2 regions of the Acidovorax sp. GW458-11-26-14-TSB4 genome follow, and region 2 is predicted to be linked to the other one. Evidence: predicted binding sites of a transcription regulator. Region 2 holds the regulator's gene; the other holds the start of a gene.
The links. The regulator NrdR, encoded in region 2, represses ribonucleotide reductase genes. The targets are predictions, from matches to a motif close to CACNANATNTNGTG.

Region 1 (7,294 bases), on a different contig from region 2:
CGGCCTATGCCATGCCCGCGGCCGCGGCGTCGCGCCTGGGGGCGGCGGGCATGCGCAACGCCCTGCTGGTCGCATGGTTGCTGCATGGCGCCACCCTGGTGCTGGGGCTGTGGAACGAGGCGCCGCGCTTCGGCTTTGCGCCGGCCCTGTCGATGACGGCCTGGCTGGTGCTCACGGTGTACGCGGTCGAAAAGCAGCTGTTCCCCCAGATGCAGGCGCGCTGGGTGCTGGCGGTGCTGGGCGCGCTGGCCATCGTGCTGGCCCTGGTGTTCCCGGGCCAGCCGCTGCATGTGACGGCCTCGGCCTGGCTGCCGCTGCACCTGGCGCTGGGCATCGCCTGCTACGGCCTGTTCGGCGCCGCGGTGGTGCATGCCTGGCTGATGACGCGCGCCGAGCGCCACATCCGCCAGGCCGAAGACCCGCACAGCGGCATCCCGCTGCTCACGCTGGAGCGGCTGACCTTCCGTTTCGTGGCGGCCGGCTTCGTGCTGCTCACCGCCACGCTGCTGGCCGGCTGGCTGTTCGGCGATGCGCTCTATGGCCGGGCCTGGCGCTGGGACCACAAGGCGATCTTCTCGCTGATGGCCTGGTTCACGTTTGCCACACTGCTGCTGGGCCGTGCGCGCTTTGGCTGGCGCGGGCGCACCGCCGTGGGCGTGCTCTATGCCGGGGCCGGCCTGCTGCTGCTGGCCTATGTGGGTTCGCGTTTCGTGCTCGAGGTCATCCTGGGGCGCAGCGCATGAAGTACCTCGTTCTGCTGGTGGTGCTGGTGGTGGCCATCGGCATCTGGCGCAACAACCGCGCCGCGCCCAGGCAAGCCCGGCCCGGCCCGGCCCGCCCTCCCGCCCTGCCCCAGGACATGGTGGCCTGCGCGCACTGCGGCGTGCATGTGCCGCGCGCCGAGGCCCAGACCCAGGGGGAGAGCACCTACTGCAGCCTGGAGCACCTGCGCCTTGGCCAGCCCTGAACCGACGACGGCCATGGCCGACAGCGCGCCGGGCAACGACCTGCCAGCGGCGGTGGACGCGCCTTTCCTGCGCCTTTGGAAGGGCTTCCTGACCGCACGGGTGATGGTCGCCATCGCCCTGGTCCTGCTGCAGACCCTGGGCCAGGCGGTCAACCAGGCGCTGGACCCGGCCACGCTGGCAGTCACCGTGGCCTACCTGGCCGCCACCATCCTGATGCGCATCCTGGCGCGCCACCGGCCGCCGCCACCGGGCACGGGCATGCACTGGTTGCCATCCATCGGTGTCGACCTGGCCGTGGTCTGCGCCCTGCAGCTTCTGCACTCGGGCGCCCTGAACTACACACCACTGTTTGGCCTGCCGATCCTGATGGCGGCGGTGCTGGGCACGCTCACACTGGCACTGGGCACCACGGCCGGTGTGACGCTGATGCTGCTGGGCCTGGCGTGGCTGGGCTCACGCGCCGGAGTCGACGACCCCCAGCGCTACCTGCAAAGCGCCCTGACTGGCACGGGCTACTTCATCGTCTCCTACTTGGTGCACCAGCTTGCCACCCGCCTGGCGCGCGAGCAGGAAGTGGCCCAGCAGAGCCAGATGACGGCGCGCGTGCAGACACAGGTGAGCGCCCTGGTGATCCAGAACCTCACGGACGGCGTGCTGGTCGTGGACGAGAACGACACCGTGCGCAATGCCAACCCGGCCGCGCTGCAACTGCTGGGGCAGCCGCCCCTGCCCCCGCTGCCGTTTTCGCTGACCCATTCGGCCGCCTGGGATCCGCTGGTGAAGCTGGCGCGCCGCACCTTCCGCCAGGAGCAACCCCAGACCGCCGATGCGGATCTGCTGCACATTGGCGAAAGCCCCACGGGTCTGCACGTACGCACCTGGCTCACCTCCTCGCGCAACCTGGCCCGCGAGGCCGGAACCGAGCGGCTGTGCGTGATGTTCCTGCACGACCTGCGCGAGATGCAGGCGCGCCTGCGCACCGAGAAGCTCGCCGCCATGGGCCGCATGTCGGCCGCGGTCGCGCACGAGATCAGAAACCCCCTGGCGGCCATCGTCCAGGCCAACGCACTGCTCGAAGAAGACCTCACAGACCCGGGCCAGAAGCGCCTGGCGCACATGGTGCAACAGAACGCCGACCGCTTGGCGCGCATTGCAGAGGAGGTGCTGGACATCGCCCGCGTGCAGCACCAGATCAGCCAGTCACCGGCCTCCACCCTGCACCTGGACTCTGCCGTGGCCCAGATCTGGAGCGATTGGCAGGGGCAGGATGCGGGCCAGCGGCGCGGCCTGGTGGCGCTGAGTGCCGGCGATGCCCAGGTGGAGTTCGATGCCGAACACCTGCGCCGCGTGCTGGTGAACCTGCTGGACAATGCCCTGCGCTACATGGGCACGGAGCCCGATTCGCTGTGCATCAACACACGGACCACCGTCACGGGCCAGGTCAGCCTGCAGGTCTGGAGCGACGGTGCCCCCATGGACAAGTCCGTGGAGCGCCATCTGTTCGAGCCCTTCTTCTCCTCCGAGAGCCGCTCCAGCGGCCTGGGCTTGTACATCTGCCGCGAGCTGTGCCAGCGCCACGGCGCCTCCATCGGCTACCAGCGCCTGGTGCGCCTGACCCAGCGCGGCGATACCGGCGGCAATGCATTTACAGTCGGCTTTCGGCGCACCACCCGCCCCGCCGAGCCCGCCTCGCTGTTCGACACCATCGTGGTCTGAAGCCTTTTTCTTCCTCTCCCATGAATGCTCCTGCTGCCTCCATCCTTGTCGTGGACGACGAGCCCGATCTGCGCACGCTTTATGAACTCACGCTGCTGCGCGAGGGCTACCGCGTGGAGACGGCTGCCAGCGTGCAGGAGGCACGCGAGCAGCTCAGGGCCCAGCGTTTCGACGCCGTGATCACCGACATGCGCCTGCCCGACGGCTTCGGCATGGAGCTGCTGCAGGACCTGCGCGAGCAGCAACGCAAGGAGCGCTGCGTGGTGATGACGGCCTATGGGTCTGCAGAGAATGCGGTGGAAGCCTTGCGCTCCGGGGCCTTCGACTACCTGACCAAGCCGGTGGACTTGAAGCAGTTCCGCTCGGTCGTGGCCTCGGCCATCCAGGGCACAGGGGGCGTGCCCGCGCCGCGCGCGGCGCGCACGCCGGGCGGGCGCGCAGGGGGTGGCGGCGGCGCGGTCGATGCCCAGGCCTCCTCCTCGGCGCTGGACCGGCTGGTGGGCGAATCGGCCGCCATGCGCAACGTCAAGCAGCGCGTGGCCAAGGTCGCGCGCGGCATGGCGCCGGTGCTAATCCACGGCGAGTCGGGCACCGGCAAGGAACTGGTCGCCCAGGCCCTGCACGCCAGCAGCCAGCGCGCAGACGGCCCCTGGGTGGCCGTGAACTGTGGCGCCATTCCCGAGAACCTGCTCGAGGCCGAGTTCTTCGGCGCGCGCAAGGGCTCCTACACCGGCGCCAGCCAGGACCGGGACGGCTACTTCCAGGCGGCGCGCGGGGGCACGCTGTTCCTCGACGAGATCGGCGACCTGCCGCTGGCCATGCAATCGAAGCTGCTGCGCGCGATCCAGGAGCGCAGCGTGCGCGCCCTCGGCTCCACGCAGGAGGAGACGGTGGATGTGCGCATCGTGAGCGCCACGCACCGCGACCTGGCAGCCGACGTGCAGTCCGGCCGCTTCCGCCAGGACCTGTACTACCGCCTCAATGTGATCGAGGTCGTGATCCCGCCGCTGCGCGAGCGGCGCGAAGACCTGCCGGCCCTGTGCCGGGCCCTGCTCGCGCGCATCGCACAGGAGTCGGGCATGCCCGTGCCGGCCCTCACCGAGCACGCGATACAGGCGATTGCCGCCCACCCGCTGACCGGCAATGTGCGCGAGCTTGAGAACCTGCTGCACCGCGCCGTGGCCCTGAGCGAGGGGGACGAACTGCACGTGGACGGCGTGGCCCCCGCCGCGGTCGGCGCAGCGGCGGCGGCTGCCGCCACCGACCTTGCGGAGCCCACGCCGCTGCCGGACACCGCGGCCCTCGCGCCCCTGGCCGCTGCGCAGGCCCGCGATGCCGACGAGGCACCGGCCCTCCCTGCCTCCAACCCGGCGATGCCCGGCGCCAGCACGCCCCTGCCCAGCGACCTGCAGGCCTGGCTGGACCAGCAGGAGCGCGACATCCTGGTGCGCGCGCTGCGCGAGGCGGGCTTCAACCGCACGGCCACGGCGGCGCGCCTGGGCATCAGCCTGCGCCAGATCCGCTACCGCATCGCGCGCCTGAACATCGCGGTGCCCAATGACCAGGATGCCCATGACGAAGCCGGCTGACCAGGCCGGCGCCGGCGGCTCCTCCTGGGAGCAAGGCTGGCACCGCTCGGCCGTGCGCCACCTCTCGCCCAACTTCGGCCCCCGTCCGCCAGCGGCGCAGATCGACCTGATCGTGGTGCATTCCATCAGCCTGCCCCCGGGCGAGTACGGGGGCCCGGGCGTGCGCCAGCTGTTCACCAACACGCTCGACTGGGATGCGCACCCCTACTACCAGGGCATCCGCGGCCTTCAGGTGTCCGCGCACTTCTTCATCGACCGCACCGGGGCGCTCTGGCAGTTCGTGGACTGCGACCAGCGCGCCTGGCATGCAGGGCCTTCGGCCTACCGGGGGCGCATGCAGTGCAACGACGACTCCATCGGCATCGAGCTCGAAGGCCTGGAGGGCGAACGCTTCGAGCCTGCCCAGTACGCCACCCTGGCCTGGCTGTGCCGTGACATCGCGCAGCGTTATCCGGTGGCCCATCTGGCCGGACACGAGCACATTGCGCCGGGGCGCAAGCACGACCCGGGTGCCGGCTTCGACTGGCCTGGCATGCAGCAGGCCCTGGGCTGGCCCGCCGAGCGCTTTCCAGAAGCGACCCGGGCGGCATTGCACGAGAACCGACAGGGCCATCGATAGTCGGATGGATAGTTAGACAGGCCCAGCGCTGCCGCAAGCAGCTCCATGGAGCCATCACCGTGTTGCGCGCAGCGCAGGGACGGCCTGTCAAGGCAAATATTTTTTTGTGCCGATGCACATGCGGGCCTCGCCAGAGCGCATGCGGTCTGGCGCGCAAAACCCGGCTGCATCACGCGCCGCTGCGCGGTTTTCACCCCCATCGCTGCGGTGTGCCGTGTGCTCGCGGCGGGTCCGCATGCCTGTGCCATGCCCCGGGAAACATGCTGTTTCGGATTTCGACGCCCTCGCTGACGGTACACTACCGGTAGTGTCTTGAAGCCAATCGACACACCATATATAGTGTGCGCCAGACGAGAAGCTGGCGCATCGCTTCTCTCCCCGGCGGCACCGAACACCGCCCGCACATCCCAGACAGCACCCAAAAAGAGGACATCCATGCACGCTGCTTTGAACACGCCTTCGTCCACCACCCGCCCCGCATCCACGGATGCGCCCGAGGCGGCTTCTGCACCGGAGGGCGCGAACAATACGTTCGCCCACTACCAGATCATCCGCCGCAATGGCGCGGTGGTCCCGTTCGAGCCGCAGAAGATTGCCGTGGCGATGATGAAGGCGTTTCTGGCAGTGCACGGCACCCAGGGCGCCGCGTCGGCCAGCGTGCGCGAAGTGGTGGACACGCTGACCCAGAACGTCGCCCGCGCCCTGGCGCGCTCGCGGCCTGGTGGCGGCACCTTCCACATCGAAGACGTGCAGGACCAGGTGGAACTGGTGCTGATGCGCGGCGGCCACCATGAGGTGGCACGCGCCTACGTGCTGTACCGCGAGAGCCGCACCCAGGAGCGCGCCCGCCACGTCGAACAGGAAGCCCAGGCCGCCCCCGCACTGCATGTGCTGGACGGCGACAAGCGTGTGGTGCTGGACCTGGCCCGCCTGCAGGGCCTGATCGAGTCGGCCTGCGTGAACCTGGGTGCCGACGTGTCGGCCCAGCCCATCGTGGCCGAGACCATGCGCAACCTGTACGACGGAGTGCCCATGGACGAGGTCTACAAGGCCTCGATCCTGGCGGCCCGCACGCTGATCGAGAAGGACCCCGACTACACCTACGCCACCGCGCGCCTGCTGCTGCACACCATCGTGCGCGAAGTGCTTGGCCGCGAGGTCACCCAGGCCGAAATGGGCCAGAGCTATGTGGACTACTTCCCGCAGTTCATCCAGAAGGGCGTGGACAACGAGCTGCTGGACGAGCGCCTGCTCAAGTTCGACCTGGTCCGCCTGGGCGCCGCCCTCAAGGCCGACCGCGACCTGCAATTCGACTACCTGGGCCTGCAGACCCTGTACGACCGCTACTTCCTGCACGTGCGCAAGACCCGCATCGAGCTGCCCCAGTGCTTCTTCATGCGCGTGGCCATGGGCCTGTCGCTCAATGAAACCGACCGTGAAGCCCGTGCCATCGAGTTCTACGAAGTGCTCTCCAGCTTCGACTTCATGTCCAGCACGCCCACGCTGTTCAACAGCGGCACGCTGCGCTCGCAGCTGTCCTCGTGCTACCTGACCACCGTGCCCGACGACCTGGACGGCATCTACGAGTCGATCAAGGAAAACGCCCTGCTGTCCAAGTTTGCCGGCGGCCTGGGCAACGACTGGACGCGCGTGCGCGCCCTGGGCTCGCACATCAAGGGCACGAACGGCGAGTCGCAGGGCGTGGTGCCCTTCCTCAAGGTGGTCAACGACACGGCCGTGGCCGTGAACCAGGGCGGCAAGCGCAAGGGCGCGGTCTGCACCTACCTGGAGACCTGGCACCTGGACATCGAGGAGTTCCTGGAACTGCGCAAGAACACCGGCGACGACCGCCGCCGCACGCACGACATGAACACGGCCAACTGGATCCCCGACCTGTTCATGCGCCGCGTGATGGAAAAGGGCACCTGGACCCTGTTCTCGCCTTCCAACGTGCCCGACCTGCACGACCTGTTCGGCGCCGAGTTCGAGAAGGCCTACGTGGCCTACGAAGAAAAGGCTGCGCGCGGCGAGATCAAGCCCGCCAAGACGGTGCAGGCCACCGACATGTGGCGCAAGATGCTGACCATGCTGTTCGAGACCGGCCATCCCTGGATCACCTTCAAGGATGCCTGCAACGTGCGCTCGCCCCAGCAGCACGCCGGCGTGGTGCACTCGTCCAACCTGTGCACCGAAATCACGCTGAACACCAGCGACACCGAAACCGCGGTCTGCAACCTGGGTTCCGTGAACCTGCTGCAGCACTTGAAGGACGGCCAGCTCGACCACGAGAAGCTCAAGAAGACCATCACGGTGGCCATGCGCATGCTGGACAACGTGATCGACATCAACTACTACGCCGTCAACAAGGCGCGCGATTCCAACCTGCGCCACCGCCCCGTGGG
Region 2 (7,294 bases):
CCCGGGCGAACAGGCCTGTCAGCGCGTTCCTACGAGCGCGAGAAAGCCGCCCCCACCCATCGCAGTGGATTGAACCCCGTGACCAGCCCCGTGGCCACCAGCACCAGCATGCCACCCCAGAGCATGCCGGAGCCCAGCGCTTCGCCCAGGAACAGATGGCCCCAGGCCACGCCGAACAGCGGGATCATGAAGGCGCTGCTCATGGCCGCCACGGGCGACACCTGGCTGAGCACACGCAGGTTGAGCCAGTAGGCCAGCCCAGAGGTGACGACGCCCATCACTGCCACCGCGGCCAGGGCGCCGGGCGTGAAGCGCGCTTCGGGCAGGCTCCAGACGGCACCGGGCAGCAGCATGACGAGGGCGGTGCCGTGGATGCCGGCGGCAATCGCCAAGGGCGGCATGCGCGTGGTGGCGCGCTTCATCCAGGGGGTGGATACGCCATAGCAGGCCGAGGCCACCATGCAGGCTACGGCCGCGATGACGAGGGCCGGTGTCGGGTCCACCGGGCCCAGCTGCACGATCAGCGCCACGCCCGCAAAGCCGCAGATGCAGCCCAGCCATTTGCGCGTGCTCAGCGTGTCCTCCTTGAGCCAGGCGGCTGCGATCACGCTGAAGGGCACGGCCATGGTGTTGAGCAGCGAGCTGTAGCCCGCAGGCAGGTGCAGCGCGGCCCAGGAGTACAGCAGGAAGGGGATGGCTACCGTGAGCGCGCCCAGGCCGAGCAGCTCGCGCCAGTGGCGCCAGGGCCAGCGCTCACCGGCCAGGCGCATCAGCGCCATCAGCGTGAGCGTGGCCAGCCCGATGCGCAGGGCCGCCATGACATTGGGGCCGAGCACGGGGCTCGCAACACGGATGAAAAGAAAGGAGGCGCCCCACAGGGCAGACAGCAGCACCAGCTGCAAAAAGTGGCGAGTCTTCACTGGAGTATTGTGCCCCCCTGAGTCGCTTCGCGCCTTCCCCCCAGGGGGACACCCCCAGCGCGGCGGGGCGGCCCTTGCGCGGGGGCACTGGCATGGGGCGCGCCTATGTCATGGGTCAAGGGCGGTAACCAAGCGGTGAACCAGGAGCTGCCTTAGACCTTGCGGTACTTGCCAGCCTTATTTGCGCACCTCGTCCACCATGGCGCGGAAGTCGTCGATGTCCTCGAAGCTGCGGTAGACGCTGGCAAAGCGGATGTAGGCGATCTTGTCGAGCTTCTTGAGCTCGCGCATCACCAACTCGCCGATGCGGCTGGAGAGCACTTCGCGCTGGCCCAGGTTGAGCAGCTTTTCCTCGATGCGCTCGATGGCGCTGTCGATCTGCGTGGTGCTCACGGGGCGCTTGCGCAGCGCCAGGTTGAACGAGCCGAGCAGCTTGCCGCGCTCGTACTCGATGCGCCGGCCGTCCTTCTTCACGATGGCCGGGAAGCTCACTTCCGGCCGCTCGTAGGTGGTGAAGCGCTTGTCGCAGGCGCCGCACTGGCGCCGGCGGCGGATGAAGTCCCCGTCTTCAGACACCCGGGTCTCGACGACCTGCGTTTCCTGGTGGCTGCAGAAGGGGCACTTCATGTCCGGATCAGCCGTAGACCGGGAAGCGTGCCGTCAGTGCATTGACCTTGGCGCGCACGGCGGCGATGTTGGCTTCGTCGCGTGGGTTGTCCAGCACGTCGGCGATCAGGTTGGCCGTGGCGCGGGCTTCTTCTTCCTTGAAGCCGCGCGTGGTCATGGCGGGGGTGCCGATGCGCACGCCGCTGGTCACCATCGGCTTTTCAGGGTCGTTGGGGATGGCGTTCTTGTTGATGGTCATGTGGGCGGAGCCCAGCACGGCCTCGGCTTCCTTGCCGGTGATGCCCTTGGCGCGCAGGTCGACCAGCATCACGTGGCTTTGCGTGCCGCCGGAAACGATGCGCAGGCCGCGTGCGGTCAGCGTTTCGGCAACCACCTGGGCGTTCTTGATCACCTGCTCCTGGTAGGCCTTGAAGCCGGGCTGCAGCGCTTCCTTGAAGGCCACGGCCTTGGCAGCGATCACGTGCATCAGCGGGCCGCCCTGCAGGCCGGGGAAGATGGCGCTGTTGATGGCCTTCTCGTGCTCGGCCTTCATCAGGATGATGCCGCCGCGCGGGCCGCGCAGGCTCTTGTGCGTGGTGGAGGTGACCACGTCGGCATGGGGCACGGGGTTGGGGTACACGCCTGCGGCGATCAGGCCGGCGTAGTGGGCCATGTCGACCATGAAGATCGCGCCCACGTCCTTGGCCACCTTGGCAAAGCGCGCGAAGTCGATGTGCAGGCTGTAGGCCGAGGCACCGGCGATGATGAGCTTGGGCTTGGTCTCGTGCGCCTTCTTTTCCATGGCGTCATAGTCCAGCACTTCCTTGGCATCCAGGCCGTAGGAGACCACGTTGAACCACTTGCCCGACATGTTCAGCGGCATGCCGTGCGTCAGGTGGCCGCCTTCGGCCAGGCTCATGCCCATGATGGTGTCGCCGGGCTTGAGGAAGGCCAGGAACACGGCCTCGTTGGCCGATGCGCCGCAGTGCGGCTGCACGTTGGCGGCGTCGGCGCCGAAGATCTTCTTGACGCGGTCGATGGCCAGCTGCTCGGCCACATCCACGTGCTCGCAGCCACCGTAGTAGCGCTTGCCGGGGTAGCCCTCGGCGTACTTGTTGGTCAGTTGCGTGCCCTGGGCCCACATCACGGCGGGAGAAGCGTAGTTCTCGCTCGCGATCAGTTCGATGTGGTGTTCCTGGCGGGCGTTCTCGGCCGTGATGGCGGCAAACAGCTCGGGGTCGGCTTGTTCTACAAGAATATTGCGGTCGTACATGTTGGCAGTCCTATGAACTTGTGTCCCTTGAAACAAGGGCTGCCCAGGCGAACGGCGGAACGCGGCGGGTTGCTCCCGTGCGGCACGCTCCCCAGTGGTTCACAAGAGGCCAGCCCTTGTCGGTTTCCACGTCAGCGGCAGCCCCCGTGCGGGTTCTGCGCCTATCGCCAGTTGCGTACCCTCCTAGTGTAGCCGAGGTGGCACCGCTGCCAATGCGACAGGGGACGAAGATCTGGCGACCCCAAAAAACGCCCCCAGCACAGCGGGGGCGTTGGCCGGGCCAGGGCACGCCCCGGGGGGGGCTGCTCGCCGGGTTACAGCGGCTGCGAGGACAGGAGGGCGACCTTGTCGCCGCTGGCGCCCACTGCGGGGTCCGCGGGCGTGTCCAGCTTGGCGGCGGCAGGAATGGATTGCACGGGCGCCACCTGGGCCGGGGCCTGCGTGGACAGGGTCGCGGGCGGGTTGATCGGCATGCTGCGGCCGCCGGCCACCTGGCGCAGGCGGAAATGCTCGGCCAGCACCTTGGCGGTGTAGCCGCCATCGTCGGGCAGGTTGGCTGCGCCCACGTAGTAACGCAGTCCGCCTTCGAGCGAGCCGGCGCGGGCGATGCATTCCTGCAGCACCTTCACGCCCACGCGCAGGTTGGTCACCGGGTCGAAGGCCGCGAAGTGGCCGCCGAAGTTCTGGTACTTCTCGGTGTGCACGGTGGTCATCACCTGCATCAGGCCCTGGGCGCCCACGGCGCTTTGCGCGAACGGGTTGAAGTTCGACTCGATGGCCATGATGGCCAGGATCAGGGTCGGGTCGAGCTTGTTGCGGGCGCCGAGTTCATAGGCCTCGGCCACCAGCACGCTCAGCGGCTCGGGGGCCACACGGTACTTCTTGCTCAGCCAGAACGCCACGGCGGCCTGCTCCTTGGGCAGGTCCTTGGGATTGCCGGCGGTGGCGCGCTCGCTCGCCTCGGGCTCGATGGGCATGCCCAGCACGGCGACCTGGCGTGCCTGCAGCCAGTTCATCAGCTTTTCTTCTCCGGCCTGGCGCAGATCGGGCCGGGCGCTCAGTGCGATTACGACGAATGCAACGGTCAGCCCGATGAGGGCGAAGCTGCTGTGGGTGATTTCAAGAAAACCTTCTGTCACATCGGCTGCGAAGGTTCGCACGCCGGAGACGATTTTTCCTGACGCTGTCATAGCTCTTCCTTTCTGGGGCGCTTCCCTGAGGCCCTGCACAACCGGATCGGTGGGCAGGGTCAGGCGTATCACCTGGATTGGTACGCCATCAATTTCAGGGCCTGCAAAAAGCAACAAGGGCCGTGAGTTGACTTAGCCGGGTTCGGCAGCGGGTTGGGGTTTTTACTAGCCATTTTTGAGGCTGGCGGATTCTAGGAGGTCACCAAATAGCTAGTCAATACTAACAAAAACAAATGTTAGATCAATTTGTAATGAAAAATCTGTTAAAAAACACAGGGTTTTGCGTTTTTTCCCTCGAAAGGGAGGGTGTGTGCACCAGAGGGGCATGACAACAGGATGTCAAATTCAATCGGCTTTTTCCTACCCATTGCAAAACCGGCTTGAGGTCCCCGGGCGACTTTGGTAAGGTTCAGTGGCCTGTTGATTTCAGGCATCGCCAGACGAAGCGAACTCTCCCGCCGATGCGCATGCAGTGCCGCGGTGCAGCAGATGAAACTTCCACGGCACCCCCTGGAGGCAATACCTTGCCTCCTCGCACAGCGGACCTTCATCTCCGCGGTGCGAAACGATGGCAAAGGACCGTTGTGTCAGCCGTCAAGCCCGGGAGGCTGTCCATTTCGGAGAGTCCCCCGGGCTTTCTCGTTTGTGGGCGGGCGCCTGGCTCTGTGCGGTGGTTTCGGCACGTCGGGCATGTCCTTGTAGCCCCTTTGCCGCAACCGTTGCCGTCTTGGCTTCATGGCCTCTCATTGGACTGCCTCAAGGCATTGAATGGGCCCTTGGCGCATATATATAGATAATGGGGGCAATTCCCAGGGCGGGCACAGGCCCCTTGGGACACCGCAACCTGCGAAGCAGGGTGCAGAGGCCCGCGCACCGGGTGGCCCTGGACAGGACTCCCCCGAGGAATTCTTTGCCGGAGCGGCTGGTGGCCCTCCTGCACGAACCCGGTGAAAATAGCCCGTTTTCTGCCATGTACCTTCTTTGGGTCGGCGCGCGCCTCGGTGGCCTTGCGCGTCCGTCCGGATGCAGGGATGGCCGTTCGTAATCCATTGGATCCATGTTTCCATTTTTTTCCCGCAACAAAATGTCCGACGCACCTGAAGTGAATCCGGCCCCGGCCAAGACCCCAGAGGCGCATCCCCTGGATGCACTGACCGGCGGCGCCTTCTCTGCCGCCACCTCGGGCGAGCGCGCCTCCCGCATCCGCGACTGGCTGCTTACGCAGCCCGCGCCAGAGCAACTCCAGGAGGTGTTCAAGGAATTGAGCGGCCGTGACAAGGGCGCTGCCCGCGCTGTGCGCGAGCGCCTGGACGAGATCCGCCGCGCCAAGGGCCAGGAGGCCATTGCCGCCGAGTGGGCCGAGAAGGCCCAGGCCCTGCTGGCCGCGCCCAAGCTCAATATCGCCGATGCCCTGGCCTGGCAGCGTGATGCCGCCAAGGCCGGTGCGCCGCTGTCGCGCGAGCCGCTGTCCCTGCTCAAGGTGCAGGTGGCCGACCGCGTCAAGGTCATCGAGGACCTGCAGCACCGTGTGCAGGTGCAGCGCGAGGCTGCCGTGCTGCTGGCGCAGCGCATCGAAGTGCTGTCCACCAAGCCCTGGCGCGACGCCCATGCCGCGCTGGAACTGCTGCGCGGCGACGTGGCGCGCTGGCAGGAGCAGGCCCAGGAACTGACGGGCGATGCCAGCTGGGCCAGTGTGGAGGCGCGCTTCCCGCCGCTGCTCGATGCCTCGCGCACCCAGCTGCTGGTGGTGTGGGACGCCTTCCAGCCCGCCGTGGCCCAGGCCGCTGCTGCTGCCGAGGACGCCAATGCCCCCCTGCCACCCGTGCCCGTGTGGGCCGACGAGCTGCGCGTGGCCCGTGGCCTGCCCACCGAGGCGGCCGCCGCCGCCGCAGCGGCGGCACCGGGTGCGGCGGCCAAGCCGGCCCGTGCGCAGAACAAGCCCAAGGTCGACCCCGAAGTGCGCGACAAGGCCGTGCAGGCCGTGCGCGACGCCCTGGTGGTGCTCGAGAAGGAAACCGCCGAAGGCCACGGCAAGGCCAGTGCCGGCGCTGCCGCCGCGCTGCGCGCCGTGCTCAAGAACCACGGCAAGCACATCGATGCCGCGCTGGAGCAGCAGGTGCACACCGCCCTGGTGGCGGCTGGCGAACTCGAGGGCTGGCAGCGCTGGGGTGCCGACCAGGTGCGCGAAGACCTGGTGGCCAAGGCCGAAGCCCTGCTCAACCGCCCCGAGGGCCAGGCCCTGGGTGGCCGCAAGATGCAGGAAACCCTGCGCGCCCTGCGCGAGCAGTGGAAGCAGGCCGACCAGGGCGGTGCGCCCAACCACGGCCTGTGGAAGAAGTTCGACGAGGCCTGCAACGCCGCGCACAAGGTGGTGGAAGCCTGGCTCGACAAGATCCGCGCCGATGCCGCCGAGCACAAGGCCCAGCGCCTGGCCCTCATCGAAGAGGTCAAGGCCTGGACGGCGGAGCATGCGGCTTCGGGCGACTGGAAGGCCATCAACCGCGCCCTGTACCAGTTTGGCGACCGCTGGCGCGAAGGCGGCCATGTGGGCGAGAAGATCTTCGCCGAGCTGCAGCCGCTGTGGAAGCAGGCCATTGCCGGTGCCGCTGCGCCGCTGGAAGCCGCGCAGAAGGAAAGCCTGGCGCGCCGCCACGCCATGATCGACGAGGCCGTGGCGCTGGGCGCCGCACCGGCGCTGCGCATCGATGCCGTCAAGGCGCTGCAGCAGCGCTGGCAGGCCGAGGCGCAGACCGTGCCGCTGGACCGCAAGCACGAACAGAAGCTGTGGGATGCCTTCCGCAAGCCCATCGACGAAGCCTTCAACCGCAAGTCGGCCGACCGCGAAAAGGCCGTGACCGAGCTGAGCGCGCGCGACCGCGTGGTGCTCGATGCCTCCAAGGCCCTGGAAGCAGCCAACGCCACGGGCGACGCGCAGCAGATCCGTGCTGCCGTGCAGGCCCTGGAGGCCGCCCTGCGTGGCCAGGCCCAGGCTGCCGAAGCGGCCGCATCGGCACAAAAGAGCGAGCAAGGCGCTGCCGCATCGGTGGCGCAGGCCGACGAGGCTGCTCCTGCAACGGCGGGTGACGGCGAGGCTGCTGCGGCCGATGGCGAGACCGCTGCTGCTCCCGCTGCAGCCCCCGTGGCCCCCCCCAAGCCTGCCCGCCCCGTGGTGGCCGTGCGTGGCGACGACCGCCCGGGCATGAAGAAGGATGCGCCCGCGGCCCCTGGCCGGGGTGGTCGCCCTGGCGATCGCCGAGATGGCCCTGGTGGGCGTGGCGACGGTGGCCGTGGTGCCCCGCGTGGCG

Region 1: a site for NrdR is predicted at 5,221-5,234, ahead of AC07X5_RS07650 (ribonucleoside-diphosphate reductase subunit alpha). Genes of this name have one in related genera too.

The regions. Positions count from the first base shown of each region.
Region 1 is NZ_JBWKYR010000002.1:247,280-254,573, forward strand. It holds gene AC07X5_RS07625 (cytochrome C assembly family protein) at 1-743, shown strand, start outside; gene AC07X5_RS07630 (PP0621 family protein) at 740-967, shown strand; gene AC07X5_RS07635 (sensor histidine kinase) at 981-2,684, shown strand; gene AC07X5_RS07640 (sigma-54-dependent transcriptional regulator) at 2,705-4,273, shown strand; gene ampD (1,6-anhydro-N-acetylmuramyl-L-alanine amidase AmpD) at 4,257-4,892, shown strand; gene AC07X5_RS07650 (ribonucleoside-diphosphate reductase subunit alpha) at 5,328-7,294, shown strand, end outside.
Region 2 is NZ_JBWKYR010000005.1:332,076-339,369, reverse strand. It holds gene AC07X5_RS14115 (DMT family transporter) at 30-920, opposite strand; gene nrdR (transcriptional regulator NrdR) at 1,098-1,547, opposite strand; gene glyA (serine hydroxymethyltransferase) at 1,555-2,799, opposite strand; ZMP/ZTP riboswitch at 2,834-2,984, opposite strand; gene AC07X5_RS14100 (lytic transglycosylase domain-containing protein) at 3,114-3,989, opposite strand; gene AC07X5_RS14095 (DUF349 domain-containing protein) at 5,047-7,294, shown strand, end outside.